One region of the Ancylobacter polymorphus genome, then DNA from elsewhere that is predicted to be linked to it. Evidence: predicted binding sites of a transcription regulator. Region 1 holds the regulator's gene; each other region holds the start of a gene.
What was found. The regulator LexA, encoded in region 1, represses DNA repair genes until DNA is damaged. The targets are predictions, from matches to a motif close to TGTTCNNNNTGTGTTCNG.

Region 1 (9,740 bases):
GGCGCCGTTCCTCGTCTATTTCAACTTCGGCGGCTTCTCGCTGGTCTGTTCCAGCCCGGAAATCCTGGTGCGCCTGCGGAACGACACCGTCACCATCCGCCCGATCGCCGGCACCCGCCGGCGCGGCGCCACTCCGCATGAGGACAAGGCGCTGGAGGACGAACTCCTCGCCGACCCGAAGGAGCGGGCCGAACATCTGATGCTGCTCGATCTCGGCCGCAACGATGTCGGCCGCGTGGCGAAGATCGGCTCGGTGGAGGTGACCGACAGCTTCTTCATCGAGCGCTACAGTCAGGTCATGCACATCGTCTCCAATGTCGAAGGCGCGCTCGACCCGCGCCGCGACGCGCTGGACGCGCTGGCCGCGGGTTTCCCTGCCGGCACGGTGTCGGGTGCGCCGAAGGTGCGGGCGATGGAGATCATCGACGAGCTGGAGCGCGACAAGCGCGGCATCTATGCCGGCGCCATCGGCTATTTCGGCGCCGATGGCGAGATGGACACCTGCATCGTGCTGCGCACCGCCGTGGTGAAAGACGGGCGGATGTATGTGCAGGCGGGCGCCGGCATCGTCTATGATTCCGTGCCCGAAAGCGAGCAGCAGGAATGCGTCAACAAGGCCAAGGCGCTGTTCCGCGCCGGCGAGGAAGCCGTGCGCTTCGCCGCCCGGGCCGGCAGAGGGCAGTGAGGCGATGAGCAGGGATCGGCGCCACGAGCGATGGCGGGGCTGGCGATAGAGACCATCGCCCGCCGGCGCGGCTTGACCCCGCGCCGGAACAGCCCCTAGACCTTCTCACAGCCGGCATGAGGCCGGCGGATGGACGCACGATGATCCTGCTCATCGACAATTACGACAGCTTCACCTGGAACCTCGTCCACTACATTGGCGGGCTCGGCGCCGAGGTGGAGGTGCGCCGCAACGATACGCTCACCGTCGATGAGGCGATGGCGCTGAAGCCGGAGGCGATCGTGATTTCGCCCGGCCCGGCGACCCCCAACGAGGCCGGAATTTCCTGCGCGCTCATCGAGCGCGCCGCGAAGGACGGCGTGCCGGTGTTCGGCGTCTGCCTCGGGCACCAGGCCATCGGCCAGGTGTTCGGCGGCGACGTGGTGCGGGCGCCGCAACCGATCCATGGCAAGCTGTCGGAAATCCACCACCGCAATGACGGCGTGTTCCATGGCATCAACGGGCCGCTCAAGGCGACGCGCTACCACTCGCTGGTGGTGAAGCGCGACACGCTGCCCGACACGCTGGCGGTGACGGCCGAGACCGATGACGGCCTCATCATGGGCCTGTCGCACACCACGCTGCCCGTGCATGGCGTGCAATTCCACCCGGAGAGCATCGCCTCCGAACACGGCCGCACCATTCTCAAGAATTTCCTCGATCTCGCGCGCGCCTGGAATGCCGGCCCCGGCCGGGAGCGGGCGGCGTGAGCGCGGCACAACAGGCGGGGACGCAGAGCCAGATGGACAATCTCAAGCCCATTATCGGCAAGCTGGCGACCGGCACCACGCTGACGCGCGCGGAAGCCGCCGCCGCCTTCGACGTGATGATGTCGGGCGAGGCGACGCCCTCCCAGATCGGCGCCATTCTCATGGCGCTGCGGGTGCGCGGCGAGGCGATCGAGGAGATTGCCGGCGCCGTCACCACCATGCGCTCCAAGATGCTGCGGGTGGACGCGCCGGCGGAGGCGGTGGACGTGGTCGGCACCGGGGGCGATGCCTCCGGCTCCTACAACATCTCCACCTGCGCCTCCTTCATCGTCGCCGGGGCGGGCGTGCCGGTGGCCAAGCACGGCAACCGCGCGCTGTCCTCCAAATCCGGCGCGGCGGATGTGCTGATGGCGCTGGGGGTGAAGATCGACCTGACGCCGCAGCAGATCGCCACCTGCATCCGCGACGCCGGTATCGGATTCATGTTCGCCCCGGCCCATCACCCGGCGATGAAGCATGTCGGCCCGACGCGGGTGGAGATGGGCACGCGTACCATCTTCAACCTCATCGGCCCGCTTTCGAATCCCGCTGGCGTGACCCGTCAGATGGTCGGCGTGTTCGCCCGCACCTGGGTCGAGCCGCTCGCCGAAGTGCTGCGTACGCTGGGGTCCACCCATGCCTGGGTGGTGCATGGCTCCGACGGGCTCGACGAAATCACCACGACAGGCCCGACCCAGGTGGCCGAGCTGAAGGATGGCAGCATCCGCAGCTTCGAGATTACGCCGGAAGAGTTCGGCCTTGCCCGGGCGACGCCGGAGGCGCTAAAGGGCGGCGACGGCGCCGCCAATGCGCTGGCGCTGCGCGCCGTGCTGGCGGGCGAGCCCAGCGCCTATGCCGATGTCTCGCTGCTCAATGCCGCCGCCGCGCTGGTCGTCGCCGGCAAGGCGGACGATCTCGGTTCCGGGCTGGAGCTGGCCCGCGCCAGCCTCACGGGCGGCCATGCCGCCGCGGCGCTCGACCGGCTGATCGCCACCTCGGCGCTGGCGGCGGCGGAATAGGAGCGCGCCATGGCCGACATTCTGGAAAAGATCGGCGCCTATAAGCGCGAGGAGATCGCCACCGCCAAGCGTGAGCGGCCGCTCGCGCAGGTTCGCGCGAGCGCCGAGGCGCAGCCGCCGGCGCGTGGCTTCCTGCGGGCGATCGAGGCGAAGATCGCCGCCGGCACCACCGCGCTGATCGCCGAGATCAAGAAGGCCAGCCCGTCCAAGGGACTGATCCGCGCCGATTTCGACCCGCCCGCGCTGGCGAAGGCCTATGAGGCCGGCGGCGCGGCGTGCCTGTCCGTGCTGACCGACGGCCCCTCCTTCCAGGGCGCACCGCAATTCCTCGTCGCCGCCCGCGCCGCCTGCGCGCTGCCGGCGCTGCGCAAGGATTTCCTTTACGACACCTATCAGGTGTACGAGGCGCGCAGCTGGGGCGCGGACTGCATTCTCGTCATCATGGCCTCGGTCGACGACGCGCTGGCACTCGACCTCGTGGAGACCGCCCACGGCCTCGGCATGGACGCGCTGGTCGAGGTGCATGACGACGCCGAGCTCGACCGGGCCTTGAGGCTGCCGGCGAAGCTGGTCGGCATCAACAACCGCAACCTGCGCACCTTCGAGGTGACGCTGGAAACCTCCGAGCGCCTCGCCCCGCGCATCCCGGCGGAGCGCATCATCGTCGGCGAGAGCGGCATCTTCACGCCGGACGATATCGCCCGGCTGGCGCAGGTGAACATCAGCACCATCCTTGTCGGCGAAAGCCTGATGCGGCAGGCGGATGTGGCGGCGGCGACGCGCGCCCTGCTCGCCCCCGCCCTGCCCGCGCGCGCGGCCGGCTGAGCGATGAGCGACACGCCCCGCCTGACCCATCTCGACGCCGCCGGCGCCGCTCATATGGTCGATGTCGCCGACAAAGCGGTGACCGACCGCGTGGCGGTGGCGGAGGGCCAAGTGACGATGCAGGCGGAAACGCTCGAGCTCATCCTCTCCGGCAACGCCAAGAAGGGCGACGTGATCGGCACGGCGCGGCTCGCCGGCATCATGGCGGCCAAGCGCACGCATGAGCTGATCCCGCTCTGCCACGCGCTGCTGCTGTCCAAGGTCGCGGTGGAGATCGAGCCTGCCCGCGCTTTGCCCGGTCTCGTCATCCGCGCCACCGTGCGCACCGCCGGCCAGACCGGAGTGGAGATGGAAGCGCTGACCGCCGTCACCGTCGCCGGCCTCACCATTTACGACATGGCCAAGGCGGTGGACCGGGGCATGCGGATCGAAAATGTCCGCCTGCTGGAAAAGGCCGGCGGGCGTTCCGGCCACTGGCAGGCCGACTGAGGAGAGAACCATGGCGCTGATGCCGGTCGAGGAGGCGCTGGCCCTCCTGCTCTCCACCGCCGGGCCGCTCGGCGCCGAGACCGTGTCGCTGGACGCCGCCGCCGGCCGGGTGCTGGCCGCGCCGGTGATCGCCCGCCGCACGACGCCGGGTGCCGATGTTTCCGCCATGGATGGCTACGCGCTGCGGGCGCAGGATGCCACCGACACCGGGGCAACGCTCACCGTCATCGGCGAATCCGCCGCCGGCCGCCCCTTTGCCGGCGCGGTGCTGCCGGGCACCACGGTGCGCATCTTCACCGGCGCCGTCCTGCCGCAGGGCGCCGACGCCATCGTCATCCAGGAAGACACGCGCCGTGCGGGCGACAGCGTCACGGTGACGGAAGCCGCGACCGCCGGCCGCCACATCCGTCGCGCCGGTGGCGACTTCGCCGCGGGCGAGACGCTGCTGCCGGCCGGCCACCGCCTGCGTGCGCGCGACCTCGCCCTTGTCGCCGCCGGCGATGTCGACATGGTATCCGTGGCGCGCCGCCCCCGTGTCGCGCTGCTCTCCACCGGCGACGAGCTGGTGCGGCCGGGTACAGGCGCGGGGGTGCATCAGGTGATCGTCTCCAATATCTACTCCGTCGCCGCCCTCGCCCGTGGCGCCGGGGCGGAGGTGATCGACCTCGGCATCCTCCCCGACCGCATGGACGCGACCGAGACCGGCGTGCGGGCCGCGCTCGATGGCGGCTTCGACGTGCTGGTGACGACGGGCGGCGCCTCTGTGGGGGACCACGACCTCATCGCCCCGGCGCTCACGGCGCAGGGGGTCGACCTCGCCGTGCACAAGATCGCGCTGCGGCCGGGCAAGCCGCTGATGTTCGGCCGTTCCGGCGCGACGCGCACGCAGGTTCTGGGGCTGCCGGGCAACCCGGTTTCCGCCCATGTCTGCGCGCTGCTGTTCCTCGTGCCGCTGATCAAGGCGCTGCAGGGGCTGGCGGTGCCGCCCCATCCCGCGCTGGAGCCGGCCCGGCTGGCCGGGGACGTGAAGGCAAACGAGCAGCGCATGGATTTCCAGCGAGCCGAAATCGTCGGCCATGCGGAAGGTGTGCCGCTGGTGCGGCCGCTGCCGGTGCAGGACAGTTCCATGCTGCGCAACCTCGCCCGCGCCGATGTGCTGCTGGTCCGCCGGCCCCACGCGCCGGCGGCCATGGCCGGGGAACCCTGCGAGATTCTGCGCCTGGAGGATTGACGCCGCCCCGCCACGCCTGTGTTCTCAACGCTTGGCTGGCGAAGGAGGGGCTGCGCATGGACATCGATCTTCCCGAGGTGGTGGCCGAAGTCCGCGCCGCCTTCGAGCGCTATGAGCGGGCGCTGGTGGCCAACGATGTCGCCGAACTCGACGCGCTGTTCTGGGATGATGCCCGCACCCTGCGCTATGGCGGGGGCGAGAATCTCTATGGCATCGCGGCGATCCGCGCCTTCCGCGCCGCCCGCTCGCCGGCCGGGCTGGAACGGACACTCGACGGCACGGTGATCACCACCTATGGCCGCGACATGGCGGTGGCCTCCACCCTGTTCCGGCGGGAGACCGCGCCGGGGCGGGTCGGCCGGCAGATGCAGACCTGGATGCGCACGCCGGAAGGGTGGAAAGTGGTGGCTGCCCATGTCAGCGTGATCGACGACCCTCTCTGAGCCCTTGGTGAAGCCCGGCGCGGCGGCTACACATGGGATGGCCGCCCGGCATTCGGGCGCGCCCGTCGGTTCTGTGTTCGCTCATGTCGGTGCTGCCTGTCCGCCTGCCGCTCGATCGGCCCACCTCCCCCTCCCGACCGGCGCCGGGCCGGCCGGGGCGCACGACGCGCGCGGAAGAGTTGCGCATGCAGCTTGCCGACGAAATCACCCGCGGCACGCTGCCTCCCGGTTCGGCGCTCGACGAGACCGCGCTCGCCGCCCGCTTCGGCGTGTCGCGCACCCCCGTGCGGGAGGCGCTGCGCGAACTCGTCGCCTCCGGCCTGGTCGACGCCCGCCCGCATCGCGGCGCCGTGGTGGCACGCCCGAGCGTCGCGCGGCTGCAGAACATGTTCGAGGTGATGGCCGAGCTGGAAGCGCTCTGCGCCGGCCTGTGCGCGCTCAAGATGACACCGCCCGAGCGACGGCAGCTGGAACAATTGCATGCCGAGATGGGCGAACTCATGCGGCTGGGGGATTTCGCCGCCTATCGCGAGGCCAATGAACTGTTCCACACCTCGGTCTATGCCGGCAGCCACAACGACTATCTGATCGAACTGACGCTCGGCACGCGCCGGCGCCTGTCCCCGTTCCGCCGCGCGCAGTTCCGCGCGCTCGGCCGCCTCGCGCTCTCGCATGCCGAGCACGACCGGGTGACGACGGCCATTCTGCGCGGCGACCGCGACGGCGCGGCCGGCGCGATGCGCGACCACATCGCCATCGTCCACGACGCCTATGAGCAATACGCCCAGACGCTGTGACAACGGGACGGGACACGCCGATGCGCGCCGATGGCCGTGCCGGAGGTATTTAACCTCTCTTTACCCATTGTGGAACACAATAAGAACGGCTAGTCTTTGTTCGTGATTTGTTTCGTTCCGGCGCCGTCCGGCAGACGGGGTTGTCTTGATGCTCACCCGCAAACAGCATGAGCTGCTTCTGTTCATCAATGAACGCCTCCAGAAGGACGGCGTGCCCCCTTCCTTCGAGGAGATGAAGGAGGCGCTGGACCTGCGGTCGAAGTCCGGCATCCACCGGCTGATCACGGCGCTGGAAGAGCGCGGCTTCATCCGCCGCCTGCCAAACCGCGCGCGGGCGCTGGAGGTGGTGCGCCTGCCGGAAGACGCTCAGCCGCCGAAGCCGGCCCGTCCCTTCTCGCCCAATGTGATCGAGGGAAATCTCGGCAAGGTTCGCCCGCCCTCCGACGACGATTCGGAGCGGCGCGTGGTGCCGATCCCGGTCATGGGCCGCATCGCCGCCGGCACGCCGATTTCCGCCATCCAGTCGCGCGACCACACCATCAGCATGCCGCCGGAAATGCTGTCGGGCGGGGAGCATTTCGCGCTCGAAGTGCGCGGTGATTCGATGATCGAGGCCGGCATTCTCGACGGCGACCTGGCGCTGATCCGTAAATGCGACGCCGCCAGCACCGGCGAGATTGTCGTCGCGCTGATCGACGATGAGGAAGCGACCCTCAAGCGCCTGCGCCGCAAGGGCGCCTCGGTGGCGCTGGAAGCCGCCAACCCCGCCTATGAGACGCGGATTTTTGGCCCTGACCGGGTTCGCATCCAGGGCAAGCTTGTGGGGCTTTTCCGGCGCTATTGAGCGGCGTCGGCGGCCGGTGGTGCCTCGTCATCGGTGGCGAGCGGTCCGGCAGCAGCGGGGTCGGCGCCGATCGCCGAGGGATCGGCGGGTGAGCTGGATGGCGCCCCTTGCCGCGATGCGCCAGCGGCGGAGGCGGGTTCACTTGCAGGTGTTGGCGGCGACTGGGTTTTCGGCTCCCACGGCCGTGTGCCCGGCCCGCGGCGGGCAAAGGCGAGGGTGAGACGTCCATCCGGCTGAAGCGTGGCGGAGACACCGCCCACAGAAATTCGCGGATCGCGGTAGATCACCGTCGCCGCGCAGTCCAGCGGCGGCGCGAAGGGCGTCACCAGCACAGCCGCGAGACGGCAATCATCCTCCAGCGAATCCCGGTCGCGCGACAGGGCGACCAATCGCCCGTCCGGCAGAGCGAGGGTACAGCCGAGCGGATCGCAGGCGGCGGCGGCCGTAAGATCCTTCGCGCCGAAGCGTGACCGCGCGCCATCCGCGCTCAACCATTGCTCCACCGCAAAGCGCCCGCCCACGCCGCTGTCGCGATCGCCCATCACGGCGAGCGCGCCATCCCTCCCCCGCACCGCGACGGTTCGCGCCTCCGTATCGACATAGAGGTCAGGGCGCGGCGCCGTGGCCGCGACGGCGAGGCCGGCGGTGGCCAGCACCGGCGCCAGCAGCACAAGGCGGGTGCGGGCGAGGCAGAGCACGACCAGCCCGAGGCTGATCAGCACCAGGCTCGCCACCGGCATCGCCGGCACGCCGCGATCCGCGCCGGGCAGCGCAGCGACGAGATCGGAAATATCGCGCATCCGGGCGAGGCCCCAGCCCATCAGCCGCCACGCCGGATCATCCCAGCCGAACGGAATCAGAACCGCCCCGGCGAGGCCGGCCGGCATGACGATGAACGACACCACCGGCGCGGCGCCGAGATTGGCCAGCAGGCTGAGCGGTGCCAGTCTCTGGAAGTGATAGGCCGCGTAAGGCGCCGTCGCCAGCCCCGCCGCCAGCGAGGCCAGCACCAGCGCCGCGATATGGCGCGCCGGCACGCCCAGCCAGCGGCCTGTCCGCGCGGGAACGGCGGTGAGGAGATAGCCGAAGCGCTCATAGGCGGCGACCAGGCCCAGCGTCGCGGCGAACGACATCTGCGCGCCGGGATCGAGCACCGCCCGAGGCGAGAGCGCCAGCAGCGCCAGCGCCGCCAGCGCCAGCGTGCGCAGGGTGAGTGCCGGGCGCCCGAGCACAATTCCGGCAAGCACCAGCAGCGTCATCACATAGGCGCGCTGGGTCGGCACCTCGGCGCCGGACAGCAAAAGGTAAAAGCTCGCCGAGGCCATGGCCGGCAGCGCCGCCCAGGCCTTGATCGGCCGGTAAAGCGCGAATTCCGGCACCAGCGCCAGCAGCGCCCGGGCGAGAAAGAACACCGAACTCGCCACCAGCGCCATATGCAGGCCGGAAATCGACAGCACATGCGACAGGCCGGAGATTCGCATGCTTTCCTCGATCGACTCCGGCACCGCGTCGCGCAGCCCGGTGACCAGCGCGACGGCCACGCCGCCCTCCTCGCCCGGAAGCGCCGCCTGGATACGCGCGGCGATGGCGCGGCGGGTGCCGTCGAGCCAGGTGGTGAGCGCCAGTCCCGGCGGCGGCGGACCGCGCGCCGGCGTCAACTGCAGCCGTCCGAGCGCGTAGCCGGTGGCGCCGATGCCATCGAGCCAGATCGCCCGGCCGAAATCGAAGCCGCCGGGATAGGACGGCCCCGGCGGCGGGGCGAGCGTCGCCCGCAGCGTCACATGGCTACCCACGGCCGGCGGCTCCCGCCCCGCCAGCGTCACCCGCACCCGCCTTGGCGGATCGGTGCGCGGGCGCTCCAAGCGGGTGACGGCGAGGGTGATCCGGCTGCCGCGTGGGCGAAGTTCCGCCGCTTCGACATAGCCGCTGACCTCCACCGCGTTGAGCGTTGTCGCCAGCACCGGATGCGCCATCCGCTGCACCTGCAGCGCCGCTACCGCGAAGCCGGCGGCGACCACAGCGAGCATGGCGAAGAAATGAAAGGCGAAGGGTCGGGCGCGTGCCAGCACCGCCAGCCCAAGAGAGCCGAGGGCCGGCACCCAGCCGGCATAGGGCAGAGGCTCATGCGGGGCGGCGAAATACAGCGCCGCGCCGGCGGCAAAGCCCAGGGGTAGAAAAAGAAAGCCGCGCCGGTCCTCGAACTCGCGCACCAGCGCGGCGGCCAGTGCCTGCCAGAGGCCCGCGAGGGACAACTCGGGCAACCAGCCCGCCGCCGGGTGCCCGCGCGCCCCCGCCGCGCCGAGCGCCGCCGCCCGGGCCCGCGCGCGCGGCCCGTCTCGCGCTTCCCGTTCCGGCGGCCGCTGCATCCCCCTCAAGGCCCCTGCGCGCTTTTCCCGTGTCGCCGACCTATGGTACACGCACGCTCCGCGCCCGCCATGCTTCGACGCCGCCCTGCGGCGCAGACGGAAGAAATATGTCCGAGACCGTCGTTACCCGCTTCGCCCCCTCGCCCACCGGCTTCTTGCACATTGGCGGCGCCCGCACCGCGCTGTTCAATTGGCTGTATGCCCGCGCCAAGGGCGGCACCATGCTGCTGCGCATCGAAGACACCGACCGCCA
Region 2 (9,740 bases), 220 kb from region 1:
GACGAGCTCCGCCGAACTGACCAGCCCGCTGCGGCTGCTGTCGCGGGAGCGCGAACAAGCCGACCTCGCCCGGCTGATCGAATTGCGCGGATCCGCGGCGCGCCTTGTCACGGTCACCGGCGGCCGTGCCGATGAATCCATCGCCCGCTGCGCGCTCGCGCTCGGCCGTTCGCTCGCCGGGACGGAGCAGCGCGTGGTGGTGGTTTGCCTCGACGTTGCCTCGCCAACCCTCGACGGCCTGACCGCCGACCCGCGTGCGCCGGGGCTGACAGACCTGCTGTCGGGTGTCTGCGGCTTCTCCGACGCCATTCACCGTGAAAGCGCCTCGCGCTGCCACGTTATCCCGCCCGGGCGCGGGGCACGCGAGGCGGACGGCCTGGTCACCGCCGACCGGCTGCCGTTGATCCTGACCGCGCTGAAGCAGACCTATGATCACGTTATTGTGGCCGCGCCGCCTCTGGGCGGCATGGCGGGCGCAGAGCGTCTCGCCTCTCTGAGCCCGACCACCATTCTCGTCACCCAGCCGGGCGGGATGGCCACAGACGCGGTTCAGGCCTTCGATGCACTCGCGTCTCTTGGTTTCGGTGAGATCGCGATGGTGACCTTTACGCCGGAGGCCGAACCCCGCGCCTTCTCGCGTGCCGCCTGAGGTCGCGCGCTCAAAGGGTTTCTGAGCGTCGGTCGTGCCTCTGCATCCAGCGGATCAGCAGTCCCGCCGGGACGATCCAGCCAATGCCCAGCACCACATAAGCGACGAATTGCCCAAGGGCGGGCAGGGTGGTGACGCGCCCCTGCGCCAGCGCCATCGCCGCCAGCGCCCAACCGAGCACCAGAAACACCAGCAGCACGGTGCCGATGAATTTGCGCGAGCGAGCGGAAAGGCCGGGACGAGGGGCGGACATGGGCGGCTCCGGTCAGGACGGTCGGGCGCGAGACAATGAGTCCCGTTGCGCGCGGGCAGCGGCCTCTATATCGCTCGCGACGCCCGGGCGGAAGCGGCCCGGCGCAGGGTGGCCGGTGGGGCAGGCGGCCGCCAATGCAGGGAGCGCCCGCTTATGGTTCAGGATCACGTCGCCACCGACGTCCCCCGTCACCTCGCCGTGCCACGCGCCAGCGAACCTTCCGCCGGCGACCGTCTGCGGCCGGTGCGGCTCTGGCTCTATTTCGTGGCGGCGCTGGTGGTGCTGATGGTCGTCGTCGGGGGCGCCACACGGCTGACCGAGTCGGGCCTTTCCATCACCGAATGGAAGCCGGTGACCGGCACGCTGCCGCCGCTGAGTGACGCGGCGTGGCAGGCGGAGTTCGACAAATACCGGCAGATCCCGCAGTACCAGCAGATCAACCGCGGCATGAGCCTCGCCGAGTTCAAGTATATTTTCTGGTGGGAGTGGGGGCACCGCCTGCTCGGCCGGGTCATCGGCTTTGCCTTCCTGCTGCCTTTCCTGTTCTTCCTCTGGCGCGGTGTCATCGACCGGCCATTGCGCTGGAAGCTCGCCGGCCTGTTCGTGCTTGGCGGTCTTCAAGGCGCCGTCGGCTGGTGGATGGTGGCGTCCGGGCTGGTCAACCGCGTTGATGTCAGCCAGTACCGGCTGGCGACGCATCTCACCCTCGCCTGCATCATTCTCGCCGCCATCGTCGCGGTCGCCACCCAGCTCAAGCCCCCCCGGGAGAGGCGCGCGTCGCCGGACTGGCTACGCGGCTATGCGCGGATATTGTTCGGAGTGGTGGTGCTGCAGATCTTCCTCGGCGGCCTCGTCGCCGGCCTCGACGCCGGTCTGACCTACACCACCTGGCCGCTGATGGACGGGCATCTCGTGCCGCCGCTCGATAATCTGTTCGTGCAGCAGCCGGCGTGGCGGAACCTGTTCGAGAATGTTCTCACCGTGCAGTTCAACCACCGCCTCGTCGCCTATGTGCTGCTCGCGCTGGCCCTCGGCCACTGGCTGAGCGCGCGGCGGATCGGCGGCGCGGTGCGCCAGCGGGCGACGCTGATCCTACTGCTGGTCTGCGCCCAGGCCGCCCTCGGCATCCTGACCCTGATTCATCAGGTGCCGATCGACATCGCGCTGACGCACCAGTTCGGCGCCACGCTGGTGCTGATCGCGGTGACGGTGAATCTGGTGCGTTTGCGCGAAGGCGCCTGAGGCGCCAGCGGCGCGACCCGAAAGGGCCGCGCCCCTATTCCGCCGCGCTGCGCGGCTTCAGCGGTCGGCGGGCGAGCACGTCCGCGAGGAAGCGGCCGGTATGGCTGCGCTCGGCCTTGGCGATCACTTCCGGCGGCCCGGCCGCCACGATCTCGCCGCCGCCATCGCCGCCTTCCGGGCCGAGGTCGATGACCCAGTCGGCGGTCTTGATGACTTCGAGATTGTGCTCGATCACCACGACCGTGTTCCCCTGCTCGACCAGTTCGTGCAGCACTTCCAGCAGCTTCGCCACGTCGTGGAAATGCAGGCCCGTGGTCGGCTCGTCGAGGATGTACAGCGTGCGCCCGGTGGCGCGCTTGGACAGCTCCTTGGAGAGCTTCACCCGCTGGGCTTCACCGCCGGACAGGGTATTGGCCTGCTGGCCGACATGAATATAGCCGAGCCCGACACGGGCGAGCGTTTCCAGCTTGTCGCGCACCGCGGGCACCGCCTTGAAGAACTCGGCGCCTTCGTCCACCGTCATGTCGAGCACGTCGGCGATGGACTTGTTCTTGAAGGTGACTTCCAGCGTCTCGCGGTTGTAGCGCTTGCCCTTGCAGACATCGCAGGTGACGTAGACATCGGGCAGGAAGTGCATCTCGATCTTGATGACACCATCGCCCTGGCACGCCTCGCAGCGCCCGCCCTTGACGTTGAACGAGAACCGGCCGGGTCCATAGCCGCGCGCCTTGGCTTCCGGCAGGCCGGAGAACCATTCGCGGATCGGGGTGAAGGCGCCGGTATAGGTCGCCGGGTTTGAGCGCGGGGTGCGGCCGATCGGCGACTGGTCGATGTCGATGACCTTGTCCAGGTGCTCCAGTCCCTCCAGCCCGTCATGCGGCGCCGGCGGCTCGGAGGCGCCATTCAGCCGCCGCGCCACCGCCTTGTACAGCGTGTCGATCAGCAGGGTCGACTTGCCGCCGCCCGACACGCCGGTAACTGCCGTAAACAAGCCGAGCGGGATCGACGCGGTGACGTTCTTCAGATTGTTGCCGCGCGCATTCACCACCCGCAGCATGCGCTTGGGGTTCGGCTTGCGACGCTTGGGTACCGGCACGTTGAGCTCGCCGGTGAGGTATTTGCCTGTGAGCGAATTCGGGTTGGCGAGGAGTTCCTTCGGCGTGCCCTGCGCCACGATGCGCCCGCCATGCACGCCAGCGCCGGGGCCTACATCGACCACGTAATCGGCGGCAAGGATCGCGTCTTCGTCATGCTCGACGACGATGACCGTATTGCCGAGATCGCGCAGCCGCCGCAGGGTGCCGAGCAGGCGCTCATTGTCGCGCTGGTGCAGTCCGATGGACGGCTCGTCCAGCACATAGAGCACGCCGGTGAGACCGGAGCCAATCTGTGAGGCGAGCCGGATGCGCTGACTCTCGCCACCGGACAACGTGCCGGAGGCGCGGGCGAGGGTGAGATAATCCAGCCCGACATCGAGCAGGAAGGCGAGGCGCTCGCGGATCTCCTTGAGAATACGCGCGGCGATCTCGTTCTGCTTGTCGGTGAGCTGGCCGGGGAGGCTGGCGAACCACTCCAGCGCGTGGCGCACGGAAAGCTCTGCCGCCGCGCCGATATGCCGGCCGGCGATCTTCACCGCCAAAGCCTCAGGCTTCAGCCGGTAGCCATGGCAGGCGGCGCAGGGAACGGCGGAGAAATATTTGCCGATCTCCTCGCGCGCCCAATCGCTTTCCGTTTCGCGCCAGCGCCGTTCCAGATTGGTGACGATGCCCTCGAACGTCTTCACCGTCTCATAGGCGCGCATGCCGTCATTATAGACGAAGCGGATGGTCTCGGCCTTCGAGCCGTGCAGAATGACGTTGCGCACATTCTCCGGCAGCTCCGACCAGGGAGTCGTGAGCTTGACGCCGTAATGACGGGCAATCGCCTCCAGCGTCTGGCCGTAATAGGGCGAAGTCGACTTCGCCCAAGGCGCGATGGCGCCCTGCTTCAGCGAGCGCGCCGCATCCGGGACGATGAGGTTCGGGTCGATCTTGCTCTCATGGCCCAACCCATCGCACGTGGGGCAGGCGCCGAACGGGTTGTTGAAGGAGAACAGCCGCGGTTCGATCTCGGCAATGGTGAAGCCGGAAACCGGGCAGGCGAATTTCTCCGAGAACACGATGCGGCGGGCGTCGCCGCTCTCTTCCTTCTCGTCGGCGAACTCGATGACCGCGATGCCGTCGGCCAGGCCGAGCGCCGTCTCGAACGAATCCGCCAGCCGGCTGGCGATGTCTGGCCGCACGACGAGGCGGTCCACCACCACGTCGATATCGTGCTTGAACTTCTTGTCGAGCGACGGCGCGTCGGCGATCTCATGGAACTCGCCGTCGATCTTGACCCGCTGGAATCCCTTCTTCTGGAATTCGGCCAGTTCCTTCCGATACTCGCCCTTGCGACCGCGCACCACGGGCGCGAGCAGATAAAGCCGCGTCTTCTCCGGCAGGGCGAGCACCCGGTCGACCATCTGGCTGACGGTCTGGCTTTCGATCGGCAGTCCGGTGGCCGGCGAATAGGGCACGCCCACGCGCGCCCAAAGCAGGCGCATATAGTCATAGATCTCGGTGACGGTGCCGACCGTCGAGCGCGGATTCTTCGAGGTCGTTTTCTGCTCGATGGAAATGGCCGGCGAGAGGCCGTCGATCTGATCGACATCCGGCTTCTGCATCATCTCCAGAAACTGGCGCGCATAGGCCGAGAGGCTCTCGACATAGCGGCGCTGACCCTCGGCATAGATGGTGTCGAAGGCCAGAGACGACTTGCCCGACCCGGACAGGCCGGTGAATACCACCAGGCTGTCGCGCGGGATTTCGAGATCGACATTCTTGAGGTTGTGCTCGCGCGCGCCCCGGATCGCAATCGTGCGGGCATCGCGGCGCGGGAGATCCACGCGGTCCTTCATTCCGAACTCTTCTCGCCGGTTTCTACGGGCAGCTACGCCGAACAACAGATTTTGCAGGGCGGCGCATTACGGCGACGAGGCCCGCCCGGCGAAGGGATCAGCCCCCGACGCCGTGCAGCGCTGCCAAACCCGCCGCGACAGCAAGTGCGCCGGCTACGGCCAGAAAGGCGCGGCGGATCAACGCCTGGCGGGCCTCTTCGGCACGGACGGCGATGGCACGGGCGCGCGGGCGATGGCGCATCTGGGTCATGATGGGGACAGGCTCCCTTTTAGAACACAGGGTAAACATAGTCCGGCGCGCGCGCTTCGCAATGTCGACTCAGCACTCTTGCGGCAGCTTAGACACAATGCTAGGAACAGAACAAGAACAATGTTTCTGGTCGATGTTCCGCGGCGCCATGTGGGCGCAAAGCGGTGGACAGCACAGGCCCGAGGCGCGCGGCCGGGCGTCCGCTGGTCTATTATGCGTTCCCTTTCACGAGCGCGCGCCAGAGCGGGCGTCCGGCAGTTTCGGAGGACAAGATGGCGGGCAGCGTCAACAAGGTGATCCTGATCGGCAATCTCGGCCGCGACCCCGAAGTGCGGACGTTCCAGAATGGCGGGCGCGTGTGCAATTTGCGCATCGCGACCTCGGAAACGTGGCGCGACAAGGCCTCGGGGGAGCGCAAGGAGCGCACCGAGTGGCACAGCGTGGTGATTTTCAACGAGAACCTGCTGCGCGTCGCGGAGCAGTATCTGCGCAAGGGTTCCAAGGTCTATATTGAAGGCCAGATCGAGACCCGCAAGGCCACCGACCAGAATGGCGGCGAGCGCTACTTCACCGAAATCGTGCTGCGGCCGTTCCGGGGCGAACTCACCATTCTCGACAGCCGCGGCGGCGGGTCGGAAGGCGGCGGCGGAGATGATTACAGCGCCGGGAGCAGCGATTTCGGTTCGGGCGGCGGCTATGGCGGCGGTTCGGGTGGCGGGCGTTCCTTTGGTGGCGAGCGTCGTCCGGCACCTGCGAGCGGATCGGGCGGCGGCAAGTTCGGCGGCGGGCCCGCTGGCGGCTCCGGCGGCGACCTGGACGACGAGATTCCGTTCTGAGGCCTGGTCACCGAACCGGTACAGGGCAGAGCGGTGCGGCCTACCACTGCAAGATGCGCAGTGCGAGTAAGCGCCGCTAACGGTGCGTGAGCCGCATGGGGTCGCGGAGGCGGCAACAAAGACGGGCAATTCCCGATAGGGAGCTCAGGTGAGGAACGACGCCCGGATCCCGTCGATCACGAACTGTACCGCCAGCGCGGTCAGCACCACGCCCAGCAGGCGCGAAAGAATGGCGTTGCCGGTGACACCAAGCAGCCTGTCCATCCGACGGGCCGCGAGGAAGACAGCGAGGCAGCTCGCGATCACCAGCGCGGTGATGACGAAAAGCGCCGCGAGCCGCGCCGGGTCGCCATGCGCCTCGCCGGCCAGCAGCAGCATGGCGGTGATGGCGCCGGGCCCGGCCATCAGCGGGATGGCGAGCGGGAAGACCGCGAGCGTCCGCAGGAGCTTTTCGCGCTGGGCGACTTCCGACGCGTCGAATTTGCGCTCGGTGCGCCGGCCGAACACCATCTCGAAAGAGATCGCGAACAGCAACAGCCCACCGGCGATGCGAAACGCGGGCAGGGTGATACCCAGCGCGGCCAGAAGCGGCGCGCCGACAAGGCCGAACGTGACCAATATCGCGAGCGCAATGGCGGCCGAACGGAGCGCCACCAGACGCCTTTCTCCAGCCGTCAGATCCGAGGTGACGGCCAGGAACAGCGGCGCGAGGCCGATCGGGTCGATCACCACCGCCATGGTCACGATGGCCGAGAACATATAGTCGAGCACGTCGCCACCTTCCGCCTTCAATCACGGCGCCCCCGCCGACGGTAGCATTCTATAAGATCGTCCCCACGCGGGCCTGCCAAGGCCTCTCAGATGACACCGCTTGGCTGGGCGCGGCGCCGCGCTTTCGCCACCTTCGCGCGGGGCTGTGGAATTGGGGCTGTAAGCCGTTGGTAAGGCACGCGTTTTGGCGCCGGAGAAAAAGCCGTCGCGCTGGCGTTTCCGGGCAGAATGGTCTAAACAGGCACACACGTTCCGCAACCACGGAAAGACGATTCCTTGTCCGATTCCGACACGTTCAACCCGGAGGGCGGCGGCCCTTCGGATATCCGGCCCGTCTCGATCACCGAGGAGCTGTCCCGCAGCTATCTCGACTATGCGATGAGCGTCATCGTCTCGCGCGCGCTTCCCGATGTGCGCGACGGTCTGAAGCCGGTGCATCGCCGTATTCTGTTCTCGATGCGCGAGAACAATTACACGCCTGAGCGCCCCTACAATAAATCGGCGCGTGTGACCGGCGATACGATGGGTAAGTACCATCCGCACGGCAACCAGGCGATCTATGACGCGCTGGTGCGTCTGGCGCAGGACTTCTCCATGCGCCTGCCGCTGATCGACGGCCAGGGCAATTTCGGTTCTGTCGATGGCGACCCGCCGGCGGCCGAGCGCTACACCGAGGTGCGCCTCGCCAAGCCGGCGATGAACCTGCTGGACGATCTCGACAAGGACACGGTCGATTTCCAGGACAATTACGACGGCCGCGAGCAGGAGCCGACGGTCCTGCCGGCCCGCTTCCCCAATCTTCTGGTCAACGGCGCCGGCGGCATCGCCGTCGGCATGGCGACCAACATCCCCCCGCACAATCTCGGCGAGGTGGTGGATGCGTGCGTTGCGCTTATCGACGACCCCTCGCTCGATGTGGAGCGGCTGCTCGACTATATTCAGGGCCCGGACTTCCCCACAGGCGCGCTCATTCTCGGACGCAGCGGCATAAGGCAAGCCTATCTCACCGGCCGCGGCTCCATCGTCATGCGTTCGCGCGCGACGATCGAGGAAATCCGCAAGGACCGTGACGCCATCATCGTCACCGAAATTCCCTATCAGGTGAACAAGGCGACCATGATCGAGCGCATCGCCGAACTGGTGCGCGAGAAGCGGCTGGAGGGCATCGCCGAAATCCGCGACGAATCCTCCCGCGAAGGCATGCGGGTGGTGTTCGAGGTCAAGCGCGACGCCCAGGCGGATGTCGTGCTGAACAATCTCTACCGCATGACCGCGCTGCAGACGTCCTTCGGCGCGAATATGGTGGCGCTGAACGGCGGCAAGCCGGCGCTGATGAACCTGCTGGATCTGTTGACCGCCTTCGTCGCCTTCCGCGAGGACGTGGTGAGCCGGCGGACCAAGTTCCTGCTGCGCAAGGCGCGTGACCGTGCGCATGTGCTGGTCGGCCTCGCCATCGCCGTCGCCAATATCGACGAGATCATCCACACGATCCGCACCTCGCCCGATCCCGCGTCGGCGCGCGAGGCGCTGATGACGCGGCATTGGCCGGCGATGGATGTCGCCCCGCTGATCGCGCTCATCGACGATCCCCGGCATCGGCTCGCCGAGGACGGCACCTATCGCCTCTCCGCCGAGCAGGCGCGCGCCATTCTCGATCTGCGCCTGCAGCGCCTCACCGCGCTGGGCCGGGACGAGGTCGCGGACGAACTCGACAAGATCGCGGTAGAGATTCGCGAATATCTCGACATTCTCGCCAGCCGCGAGCGCATCCGTGGCATCGTCAAGGACGAGCTGTTGGCGGTGAAGGCGGAATTCGGCACGCCGCGCAAGACCGAGATCACCGAAGCTGAGGGCGATTTCGAGGACGAGGACCTGATCGCCCGCGAAGACATGGTCGTCACGGTTTCCCATGCCGGCTATGTCAAGCGTGTGCCGCTGTCGACCTATCGCGCGCAGCGGCGCGGCGGCAAGGGCCGCTCGGCGATGCAGACCAAGGACGAAGATTTCGTCACCCGCCTCTTCGTCGCCTCGACCCATGCGCCGGTGCTGTTCTTCTCGTCCAAGGGGCAGGTCTACAAGCTGAAGGTCTGGCGCCTGCCGATGTCGGCGCCGCAGTCGCGCGGCAAGGCGCTGGTGAACATTCTGCCGCTCACCGAAGGCGAGCGCATCACCTCGATCATGGCGCTGCCGGACGAGGAGGCGTGGAGCCGGCTTCAGATCATGTTCGCGACCAATTCCGGCACGGTGCGGCGGAACGAGCTGTCCGATTTCACCAATGTGAACCGCAACGGCAAGATCGCGATGAAGCTGGAAGTGGGTGAGTCCATCGCCGGCGTGCAACTCTGCACCGAGGCCGACGACGTGCTGCTGACCAGCGCCAACGGCCAGTGCATCCGCTTTCCCGTTACCGAGGTGCGTGTCTTCAAGGGACGCGATTCCATGGGCGTGCGCGGCATCCAGCTGGAAGAGGGTGATCGGCTCATTTCCATGGCGATCATTCGCCATGTCGAGGCGACGGCGGAAGAGCGTGCCGCCTATATCAAGCTCGCCAACGCCATCCGCCGGAGCCAGAACGGCGTGGAGGCCAATGGCGAGGAGGGCGAGGTCGTTGAGGCCGAGATCGTCGAGCCGGATGCGGAAGAAGCGGTTGCCGGGCCGGCGGATATCGACCAGGCGCGCTATGTCGCCATGGGCGCTGCCGAGCAATTCATCCTGACACTCTCGGAGAATGGCTACGGCAAGCGCACCTCGTCCTATGAGTACCGCACCACGCGGCGCGGCGGTAAGGGCATCGTCGCCAT
Region 3 (9,740 bases), on a different replicon from region 1:
GACGGTGAGCGTCGACGCTGTGGCGAGCCGCAGGCGTTCGCCGAGGACCGGATCGGCAAGGTAGGCGCGGGCTTCCTCGATCGAGGAGATCCCATAAAATTGGGCGGTCGGCGAGCGGCCGAGGCCGCGCAATTGCGGGAAGATGAACCACATCCAGTGCGTCTGCTTGCGGCCGGCGCGCAGTTCCGCGAGGGCGGTCTCGAAGACGGGGTGTTGGGCCGTCCTGAAACGCGCCAGTTCATAGGGATCGGAGACATTCATGCTTCGCCCTCGATAATGTCGGCGAGTTCGATCCAGACTGGGGCGTGATCGCTGGCCTTCTCCCAGCCACGGACGGCGCGATCGACATCCGCCGCGATGAGGCGGTCAGCGATAGCCGGGCTCAACAGCAGATGGTCGAGTCGCAGGCCGGCGTTGCGGCCCCAGGCGTTCCGGAAATAGTCCCAGAAGGTGTAGATGCGCACGCCCGGATGGAGCTCGCGCAGGGCGTCGGTCCAACCTTGCGCGACCAGGGCATGGAAGGCGCTGCGGACCTCGGGCCGAAACAGGGCATCATCGCTCGGGCTTGTAGACGTCCAGCTCCGTCGGCATGACATTGTAATCGCCGATCAGCATCACCGGCACATCGAGATCGAGCAGCTCCGATGCATAGGCCGTCATGCGCTCGAACCAGCGGAGCTTGTACTCGAATTTCGGGCCTGGCGCGGGGTTGCCGTTGGGCAGGTACAGGCAGCCGATGAGGATGCCGCCAATGGCGGCCTCGATATAGCGGCTGTGGCTGTCATCCGGATCCCCCGGAAGGCCGCGGCGGGTTTCGATCGGATCCGCCCCGCGCGCGAGGATCGCGACACCGTTCCAACTCTTCTGCCCATGCCAGATGGCGCCGTATCCGGCCTTTTCGATCTCGCGGCGGGGGAACCGTTCGTCCGGTGCCTTCAGCTCCTGCAGGCACACGACGTCGGGCTGTGCGTCGGCCAACCATCGCAGCAGCACCGAAAGCCGGCCATTTACGCCATTGACGTTGAAGGTCGCGATCTTCATCGCGGCAGGGCTAGCGCTTGCGGTCGCCCCTGTCGCCCTCGCCCGCCTTCACCTTCATCTTCGCCGATTTGCGCACGTCCTGCGCCAGCGACCTGCCGACATCGTCGGATTCCTTGAATTGGCCTTGCTCGTCGCGACGGACATAGCGTTTGTCGGTGCCCGTATCGATAAGTTCGCGTCTGGTCATAGGGTCCTCCCTTGGTCATTCCCCACCTAAACGCGCGAAATCGGCTTTCGACTCAGGTGGGCGGAAAATCCCCGGCCAGCGGTCCTCGCCGCTACCGGAAATCCCGGGTCTTCACCCTGATCTCGTCGATGTGGCCATACGGGTCCACGATGTCGCGCGGTCGCGGTCCCTTCGACAGACCGCGCGGGTCAGGCGTCGGCGAACCGTGGTGGAACTCATCTCCACGCCCATGTGAGAGCGGGAAACTGCCGTCGCGCGTTCCGACGCTGGCCAGCTCGGCCGAGAGATCGGTCAGGTTATGGGCGACGAGATGAACCACCTCGCCTTCCCGCTGAATGCGCCCCCGCACGCCGATCATGCCGGCGCCGAGCACGATGCGCCGATGCGTCTCGAACACTTTCTGCCAGACGACGAGGTTGGCGACGGCAGTCTCATCCTCGAGGGTTATGAACATCACCCCCTTAGCCGAGCCGGGACGCTGCCGCACGAGCACGAGGCCTGCGACCTCGACCCAGCGCCGGTCGCGCGAGGCCATTGCTTCGGCGCAGGTGATGATGCGCCGTCGCGCCAGATCTTTTCGCAGAAAGGAAACGGGGTGATCACGCAGGGTCAGCCCCACATGCCCGTAGTCCTCGACAACTTCGCCGCCAGCGGCCATGGGGCGAAGAGCAACGACCTGCTCATCCTGTTCTGGAACCGGTGAAGCTTCCCGGACGGCCGCAGCGGCGAACAGCGGGAGGGGTTCATCGCGCAGCGCCTTGATCGCCCAAAGCGCTTCACGGCGTGCGAGACCAAGCGCCGGGCGGAAGGCGTCGGCCTCAGCGAGTTCGACCAGGGCGGCCGACGGAATGCGCGCGCGGCGCCAGAGGTCATCGACCGACAGGAAAGGCTGATCGGTGCGGCAGGAGACCAGACGCGCAGCCTCGGCATTGCCGAGTCCCTTGACCATGCGCAACCCCAGCCGAACGGCGAAGCAACCGTCATCGGCATCGCGCGGCTCCAGCGTGCAGTCCCACCGTGAGGTGTTGACGCAGACAGGCCGAACCTCGACGCCGTGCGCCGTCGCGTCCCGCACGATCTGCGCCGGCGCGTAAAAGCCCATGGGCTGGGCGTTCAGCAGCGCCGCGCAGAACACGTCCGGATGCCAGCACTTCAGCCAGGACGAGGCATAGGCGATCAAGGCGAAGGAAGCCGCATGGCTCTCCGGAAAACCATAGGAGCCGAAGCCCTCAAGCTGGCGAAAGGTGCGCTCGGCGAAATCGCGCTCATAGCCATGGGTGACCATGCCGCCAATGAGCTTCTCACCGAACTTCGACACCCCACCCGTGTGCTTGAAGGTCGCCATGGCGCGGCGCAACTGGTCAGCCTCGCCAGGGGTAAAGCCGGCACATTCGATCGCCACCCTCATCGCTTGCTCCTGAAACAGCGGCACGCCGAGGGTCTTGCCCAGCACCGCCTCGAGCTCAGGCTTGGGATAGACGACATCCTCCTTGCCCTCGCGCCGGCGCAGATAAGGGTGGACCATGTCGCCCTGGATCGGGCCGGGGCGCACGATGGCGACCTCGATGACGAGGTCGTAGAAGGTGCGCGGACGGATGCGCGGCAGCATCGCCATCTGGGCACGGCTTTCGATCTGAAACGTCCCTAACGTGTCCGCGCGGCGGATCATGGCGTAGGTGCGCGGATCCTCCGGCGGGATCGTCGCCAAATCGAGCTCGATCCCCTTGTGCTCGGAGAGGAGGTCGAAGCCGCGGCGCATGCAGGACAGCATGCCCAGCGCCAGAACGTCGACCTTCATGAATTTCAGGATGTCGATGTCGTCCTTGTCCCACTCCACAACCTGGCGGTCGACCATGGCGGCGGGCTCGATCGGCACCAGCTCGTCAAGGCGGTCGCGGGTGAGAACGAATCCGCCGGGATGCTGGGAAAGGTGTCTGGGCGTGCCGACCAGCTGATGGGCGAGCTCCAGCGCCAGCCGCAGGCGGCGATCGCCCATGTTGAGATTCAGCCCCTCAGCATGCTTCTGCTCGACGCCTTCCGACCAGCCCCAGACCTGCGAGGATAGAGTCTTCGTCAAATCCTCCGGCAGGCCGAGCGCCTTGCCGACATCGCGGATGGCGCCCTTCCCCCTGTACCGGATCACGGTCGAGCACAGCGCGGCCCGGTCACGGCCATAGGTCTCGTAGACCCACTGGATGACCTCCTCGCGCCGCTCGTGTTCGAAATCGACATCGATGTCGGGCGGCTCGCGGCGTTCCTCCGAGACGAAACGTTCGAACAGCAGGTCGTTGCGATCCGGGTCGATGCTGGTGACGCCGAGGACATAGCAGACGGCGCTGTTAGCAGCCGAACCACGGCCCTGACAGAGAATCCCCCGTGATCGCGCGAAACGGACGATCGAATTGACGGTCAGGAAATACGGCGCGTATTCGAGCTTCTCAATCAGCCGCAATTCGTGCTCGAGGTTGCGCCGGACCTTGCCGGGCAGGCCCTCGGGATAGCGCTGCGCCGCGCCCTCCCAGGTCAACGTCTCCAGCGCCTGCTGGGGCGTCAGGTCGGGAAACAGTTTCTCCTCCGGATATTGGTAAGCGAGTTCGTCGAGCGAGAAGCGGCAGCGCTCCATGATCTCGATCGTGCGTGCGAGTGCCTCGGGATAGCGCGGAAACAGCCGGTGCATTTCGGCCGGCGCCTTCAGGTGGCGGTCCGCGTGCCGTTCACGCCGGAAGCCGAGCTCGTCAATCGTCGCATTGTGCCGGATCGCCGCGACGACATCCTGCAGGATGCGCCGGCCGGGTTCGTGGAACAGCACGTCGTTGGTCACGACGATCGGCACGCGTGCTGCGGCCGCCATGTTCGACAATTGCCACAGGCGTAGCTGGTCGTTGGGCCGCCGGCGCAGTGTCAACGCCAGGAAGGCGCGGTCGGCGAAGGCCTCGCGAAGCCGGCGAAGCCGGAGCGCGCAGGTCTCATCGGCCTCGTCCGGCACAAGCACAGCGATGAAACCGTCGCCATAGGCGGCGAGATCGGCCCATTCGAGTCGGCACTTCGCCTTGCCGCCGCGCTTCTTTCCCAACGAGAGGAGCCGGCAAAGCCGGGCATAGGCGTCGCGATCGGTCGGATAAACCAGCACCGATATCCCGCAGACGAGATCGAGGCGGCAGCCGACGATCAGCCGGATGCCGGCTTCCTTCGCCGCCTGATGCGCTCGCACGATCCCGGCCAGCGAATTTCGGTCGACGATGCCGAGCGCCTCGATGTCCAGCATCTTCGCCTGCTCGAATAGCTCCTCGCAGGACGAGGCGCCGCGCAGGAACGAGAAATGCGACGTCGCCTGGAGCTCGGCGTAGCGGGGGCCGGTCATCCGAAGATTCCGTGCAGGAACCATCGATGCGAGCCGGTCTCGGGATCCTCGCCGTCGCCGGCGCGGAAAATCCAGAACCGCTCGCCGCCATGATCCTCGACGCGGAAGTAGTCCCGCACGGCCGACAGCTCGGCGTCCCGCTTCCACCATTCCTCGAACAGCCGCTCGGGTCCGTCGGCCCGACGCACGCGCCGGCGAATGCCGCGCCACGTAAACCAGACCGGCGGATGGTCGGGCAGGAGCGCCAGGGTCTCGATCGGCTCGGGACGCGGCAGCAGCCGAGGCGGGCGAGGCCAGTCGCCATGCCAGGTTGCGTCATCCTCGGGAGCGAGCGCCGGCACTCGCGTGACCGAGCGTTCCGGCACGTCGCTGGCGACGGGAGCGAAGCGGTAGAGGCTGCGTTCCCCGACCCGGTTGGCGAGGGTGTCGACCAGATCGGACACATCGGCTTCGGGCTCTTCCACGAGCGACGAGATCGCCTGCTTCGCGACAAGCGGCTCGGCCAGGGTGGCGGCGAGCGTCATCACCTCGATGCCGAAGCCGGGATCGACCTTCTCGATCTGGTCAGTGAGCAGGCGGGTGAGGCGGCGCACGTCACGCACGGGCAGCGCCGTTCCGACCCGGATTGCCTGCCGGGTATTGTCGACCCGGTGAAACAGCAGGTCGAGCCGCTTGGCGCCGAGTCCCCTGGCTTCCAGCTGCTCGCACAGCTCGGTGACGAGCTTGCTGACATAACGGGCGATGGTTTCGGCGGCGCCGATAGGCTCGGGATAGGCCCGTCGGACCTCGACCAGATCTGGCGCGCGAATGGGATCGATCGGCTCGGCGGCAATCCCAAGGGCTTGGTCGAGGCGGCGGCCAATCTCCGGCCCGAAGCGCAGCGCCAGCGGCGCGCGCGGCTGGCTGGCGAGCTCGCCGATGCGCTCGAAGCCGAGCGTGCGCAGATCCGCGACGATGCCGCAATCGAGCCGTAGCGCTGCGATCGGCAGGTCGCTCAGCGCGGCCTCGCTCTCGCCGGGCGGAATCACGAGCGCCGGCCGACCGGAGAAGCGGGCGCAGGCATGGGCGGCCCCCCAGCTATCGGCGAGCGCGGCGCGGGCTTCGACACCGGACGCCGCGAAACGCTGCACCATCGATGTCAGCATGGCGGCCTCGCCACCATGAAGATGGTCGGCGCCGGTAGTGTCGATCACCAGCCCGTCGGGCGGATCGGCGGCGACGATCGGCGAGATGCGTTGCAGCGCCCAGAGCGCCAGGCGGGCCAGGCCATCGGCGTCTGCGCGAGGATCAGCGTCCATGACGACGAGGCCAGGAACGAGAGCCTGCGCCTTGGTCACCGGCATGCCCATGCGCAACCCTGCCCGCAGGGCGGCAAGGTCCGCGGCGAGAACCACACGCCGCCGCCCTTCTCGACCAATGAGGACAAGCGGTGCCTCAGAGGGCGGCGCGGCGTCGCCCGATTTCCGTCTGAGGCGATCCGTCGGCCATCTCGGAAAATAGAGCGATACGACCCTGTGCATCGCAGGATTCCACTTCAAAATCCGCGCTTTCTCCGGCGCGACACCGGATCAGTTCCAGCAGCCAGCGGGGGCGTCCGACGCCGGGGACAGGAAGGGGCTCGGAGGGCAAGACCGAGACGCGCCAGCGTGTGACGCTGGCCGTCGGCTGCCCGAAATCCGCCACCTCCGCCGCGCGCCGCCAGCGCCGCACGGCGATGCCGATGGTGCCGGAGCCTTCCGCCGCGAGCTGCAGGCGGCGCGACGCGGTCATCGACAGCCGTGCCACCTCCCCGACGACGGCGCCGAGCCCCCCATGGCGCAACCCTTCTTCCATGCAGGCGAGCAGCGCCTTCTCGTCGCCCGCCTCAACGAAGATCACCCGGCCGGGAAGAAGCCCCGCCTGGGCGAGCGCCGGTGCGAACAAATCCTGGCGGGTGACGCACCACAGCACTTTGCCGCGAACGCGTGCCGCAACACCGGCGGCGAACAAGGCGGCCGCAGCCCCATCAACCGCGCCATTCCCACCGCCCGCCACCTCATGCAGGCAGCCGAGCGCCAGCCCGCCTCCCGGAAGCCGCCGGTCGATCTGCGGCAGACCGAACGGCAGAACCTTCCGCCCACGGCCCGCCCCGCCTTCGAGGCGCTGGATGCGCTCGCGAAGCTCGGCGATGGAACTGACGGCGGGCTTCGGCATGTCGAAAAAGGCTGCTCCTCAGGGCTTTGCAAGGGGTCTCTCCGCTGGTATGTTCTTTATTTGTTCTCAATTGGCGGCTGAGTCAATCGGACTCGCGAAAGACTCTTCGGTAACGGCGACGATAGATCGGAGCGAGTAATGTCCGTGTATTCGCGGATGGTTGTTGATTCTCAAGCGGATACGGGGACGGGGATATGGGCGGCGCGGCGCATCTGGAAAAGTTGAACGACCGACAGCGCAGCGCCGTCGAGCATGGCGTGGGCCTCGCCGACGGCAAGGTCGGCGGGCCGCTGCTGATCATTGCCGGCGCCGGGTCGGGCAAGACCAACACGCTGGCGCATCGGGTCGCCCATCTGATCGTCAACAGCGCCGATCCGCGCCGGATCCTGCTGATGACCTTCTCGCGGCGCGCGGCCTCCGAGATGGGGCGTCGCGTCGAGCGCATCTGCGCCCGGGTGCTGGGAGACAGGGCCGGCGTGCTCACCGACGCGCTCGCCTGGGCGGGCACCTTCCACGGCATCGGCGCGCGGCTGCTGCGCGACTATGCCGACCAGATCGGTCTCGATCCGCAGTTCACCATCCATGATCGAGAGGACAGTGCGGACCTGATGAACCTCGTGCGCCATCAGCTCGGCTTTTCGAAGATGGAAAGCCGGTTTCCGACCAAGGGAACGTGCCTGGCGATCTATTCGCGGACGGTCAATGCGGAAGCTCCGCTGCAGGACGTGCTGCGCGCGAACTTTCCCTGGGTCGCGCAGTGGGAGGCGCAGCTGCGCGAGCTGTTCGCGGGCTATGTCGAGACCAAGCAGGTCCAGAACGTGCTCGATTACGATGACCTCCTGCTTTATTGGGCGCAGATGGTCGGCGATCCAGTCCTGGCCGACGATATCGGCGGGCGCTGGGATCACGTACTCGTCGACGAATATCAGGACACCAACCGGCTTCAGGCTTCGATCCTGACGGCGCTGAAGCCTGGGGGACGCGGGCTGACCGTCGTCGGGGACGACGCGCAATCGATCTATTCCTTCCGCGCGGCCACGGTCCGGAACATCCTCGACTTCCCGAAGGAATTCAGCCCGCCGGCGGAGATCATCACGCTCGATCGCAACTACCGCTCGACGCAGCCGATCCTGGCGGCCGCCAATGGCGTCATCGATCTCGCCCGGGAGCGGTTCACCAAGAACCTCTGGACCGAGCGCGAATCCGCCGAGCGCCCGCGCCTCGTCACGGTGCGCGACGAAGCGGACCAGGCACGTTTCGTGGCGGAGGAGGTTCTCGAGAACCGGGAAGCCGGCATGCGCCTGAAGGAACAGGCCGTCCTGTTCCGTGCCAGCCACCATAGCGGGCCGCTGGAGGTCGAGCTGAGCCGCCGCAACATCCCATTCGTCAAATTCGGCGGGCTAAAGTTCCTCGACAGCGCGCATGTGAAGGACATGCTGGCCGCACTGCGTTTCGCGCAGAATCCGCGCGACCGTGTCGCTGGCTTCCGGGTAATGCAGCTTCTCCCGGGTGTGGGCCCGTCGTCGGCGCAGACGGTGCTCGACGCCATGGCCGACCGGCCGGACCCGGTCGCCACGCTTGCCGAACTGCCCTGCCCTCCCCGCGCCGCGGCCGATTGGCCGGGCTTCGTCACATTGCTGGGCGACCTGCGCGAGCGCGGCACCGGCTGGCCGGCGGAGATCGGACAGGTCCGCAACTGGTACGAGCCGCATCTCGAACGCATCCATGAGGATGCGGAGATGCGCAAGGCCGACCTGCTGCAGCTCGAGGACATCGCGGCAGGCTATCCGTCCCGCGAACGGTTCCTGACCGAATTGACGCTCGATCCTCCCGACGCGACCTCCGGGCAGGCTGGACTATCTGATCCTCTCCACCATCCATTCGGCGAAGGGCCAGGAATGGAAATCGGTCTTCGTGCTGAACACGGTCGACGGCTGCATCCCCTCGGACCTCGGCGTCGGCACGACAGAGGAGATCGAGGAGGAACGCCGGCTGCTCTATGTCGCGATGACTCGGGCGAAGGACAATCTCTCGCTCGTGGTGCCGCAGCGCTTCTTCACCCACGGACAATCGGCGACCGGCGACCGCCATGTCTATGCCTCGCGCACGCGCTTCATTCCGCCGAAGCTGCTGTCCTTGTTCGAAGGCCGGGCGTGGCCAATGATCACCGCGGGGCCCGCAGGAAACGCACAGGCGCGACAGGTCCGCGTCGATGTCGGCGCCCGGATGCGCGGCATGTGGCGCTAGGAGGCTCTGCCCGGTGTGCAATCTGTACAATGTCACGACGACGCGCGATGCGGTGCTGCAGTTCACCAAGGCGTTCCGCGATAAGGCGGGATGGAACGAGGCGTCCTTCGATGTCTATCCGAACACGCTGGCCCCGATCGTTCGCGTCGGGGAGGATGGACAGCGGGAAATCGTGCGCGCCACCTGGGGCATGCCGACGCCGCCAGGATACCTCAAAGGAAAAAACTACGACCCCGGCGTCACCAACATCCGAGATGTCAGTTCCTCGTGGTGGCGCCGCTGGCTCGGTCCGACTAGCCGGTGCGTCGTGCCGTTCACGTCCTTCGCCGAGCCGGACCCGGCGAGCCAAGTGCCCGGCGCACGGGTTCCGAACGCCTGGTTTGCCCAGAACCCGGACCGGCCGTTGATGTTTTTCGCGGGGTTCTGGACGCCTTGGAAGGGCGTCAAGAAAGTTCGCGACGGCGAGCGCGAGTTCGAGCTGTACGGCTTCCTGACCACCTCGCCGAATGACATCGTCAAGCCGATTCACTTCAAGGCGATGCCAGCGATCCTCACGACACACGAAGAAGTCGATCTGTGGCTCACCGGTTCATGGGAGGAGGTGAAGCACCTCCAGCGGCCACTACCCGGCAACATGCTCGTGGTCGTCGAGCCGCCGGTGAAGGAGCCCAAAGAGGATATGCTGCTGTGACGCCGGCCCCTGACAGGACG

Region 2: the regulator LexA is predicted to act here: its motif matches at 5,435-5,452, upstream of ssb (single-stranded DNA-binding protein).
Region 3: the regulator LexA is predicted to act here: its motif matches at 6,833-6,850, upstream of K9D25_RS24700 (ImuA family protein).

Annotation. Positions count from the first base shown of each region.
Region 1 covers NZ_CP083239.1:3,189,510-3,199,249, reverse strand. Annotated here, with positions in the region: gene trpE (anthranilate synthase component I) at 1-685, shown strand, start outside; gene K9D25_RS15085 (anthranilate synthase component II) at 826-1,434, shown strand; gene trpD (anthranilate phosphoribosyltransferase) at 1,467-2,492, shown strand; gene trpC (indole-3-glycerol phosphate synthase TrpC) at 2,502-3,317, shown strand; gene moaC (cyclic pyranopterin monophosphate synthase MoaC) at 3,321-3,806, shown strand; gene K9D25_RS15065 (molybdopterin molybdotransferase MoeA) at 3,817-5,037, shown strand; gene hpxZ (oxalurate catabolism protein HpxZ) at 5,094-5,480, shown strand; gene K9D25_RS15055 (GntR family transcriptional regulator) at 5,564-6,277, shown strand; gene lexA (transcriptional repressor LexA) at 6,426-7,121, shown strand; gene K9D25_RS15045 (ComEC/Rec2 family competence protein) at 7,115-9,487, opposite strand; gene gltX (glutamate--tRNA ligase) at 9,595-9,740, shown strand, end outside.
Region 2 covers NZ_CP083239.1:3,405,731-3,415,470, reverse strand. Annotated here, with positions in the region: gene K9D25_RS16180 (tyrosine-protein kinase family protein) at 1-649, shown strand, start outside; gene K9D25_RS16175 (DUF2842 domain-containing protein) at 660-902, opposite strand; gene K9D25_RS16170 (COX15/CtaA family protein) at 1,056-2,144, shown strand; gene uvrA (excinuclease ABC subunit UvrA) at 2,179-5,082, opposite strand; gene K9D25_RS16160 (hypothetical protein) at 5,180-5,332, opposite strand; gene ssb (single-stranded DNA-binding protein) at 5,605-6,168, shown strand; gene K9D25_RS16150 (MarC family protein) at 6,313-6,939, opposite strand; gene gyrA (DNA gyrase subunit A) at 7,216-9,740, shown strand, end outside.
Region 3 covers NZ_CP083243.1:70,137-79,876, reverse strand. Annotated here, with positions in the region: gene K9D25_RS24725 (DUF1810 domain-containing protein) at 1-261, opposite strand, end outside; partial or broken gene xth (exodeoxyribonuclease III) at 258-1,041, opposite strand; gene K9D25_RS24715 (hypothetical protein) at 1,052-1,228, opposite strand; gene K9D25_RS24710 (error-prone DNA polymerase) at 1,320-4,589, opposite strand; gene K9D25_RS24705 (Y-family DNA polymerase) at 4,586-6,109, opposite strand; gene K9D25_RS24700 (ImuA family protein) at 6,024-6,782, opposite strand; partial or broken gene K9D25_RS24695 (ATP-dependent helicase) at 6,977-9,029, shown strand; gene K9D25_RS24690 (SOS response-associated peptidase) at 9,043-9,720, shown strand.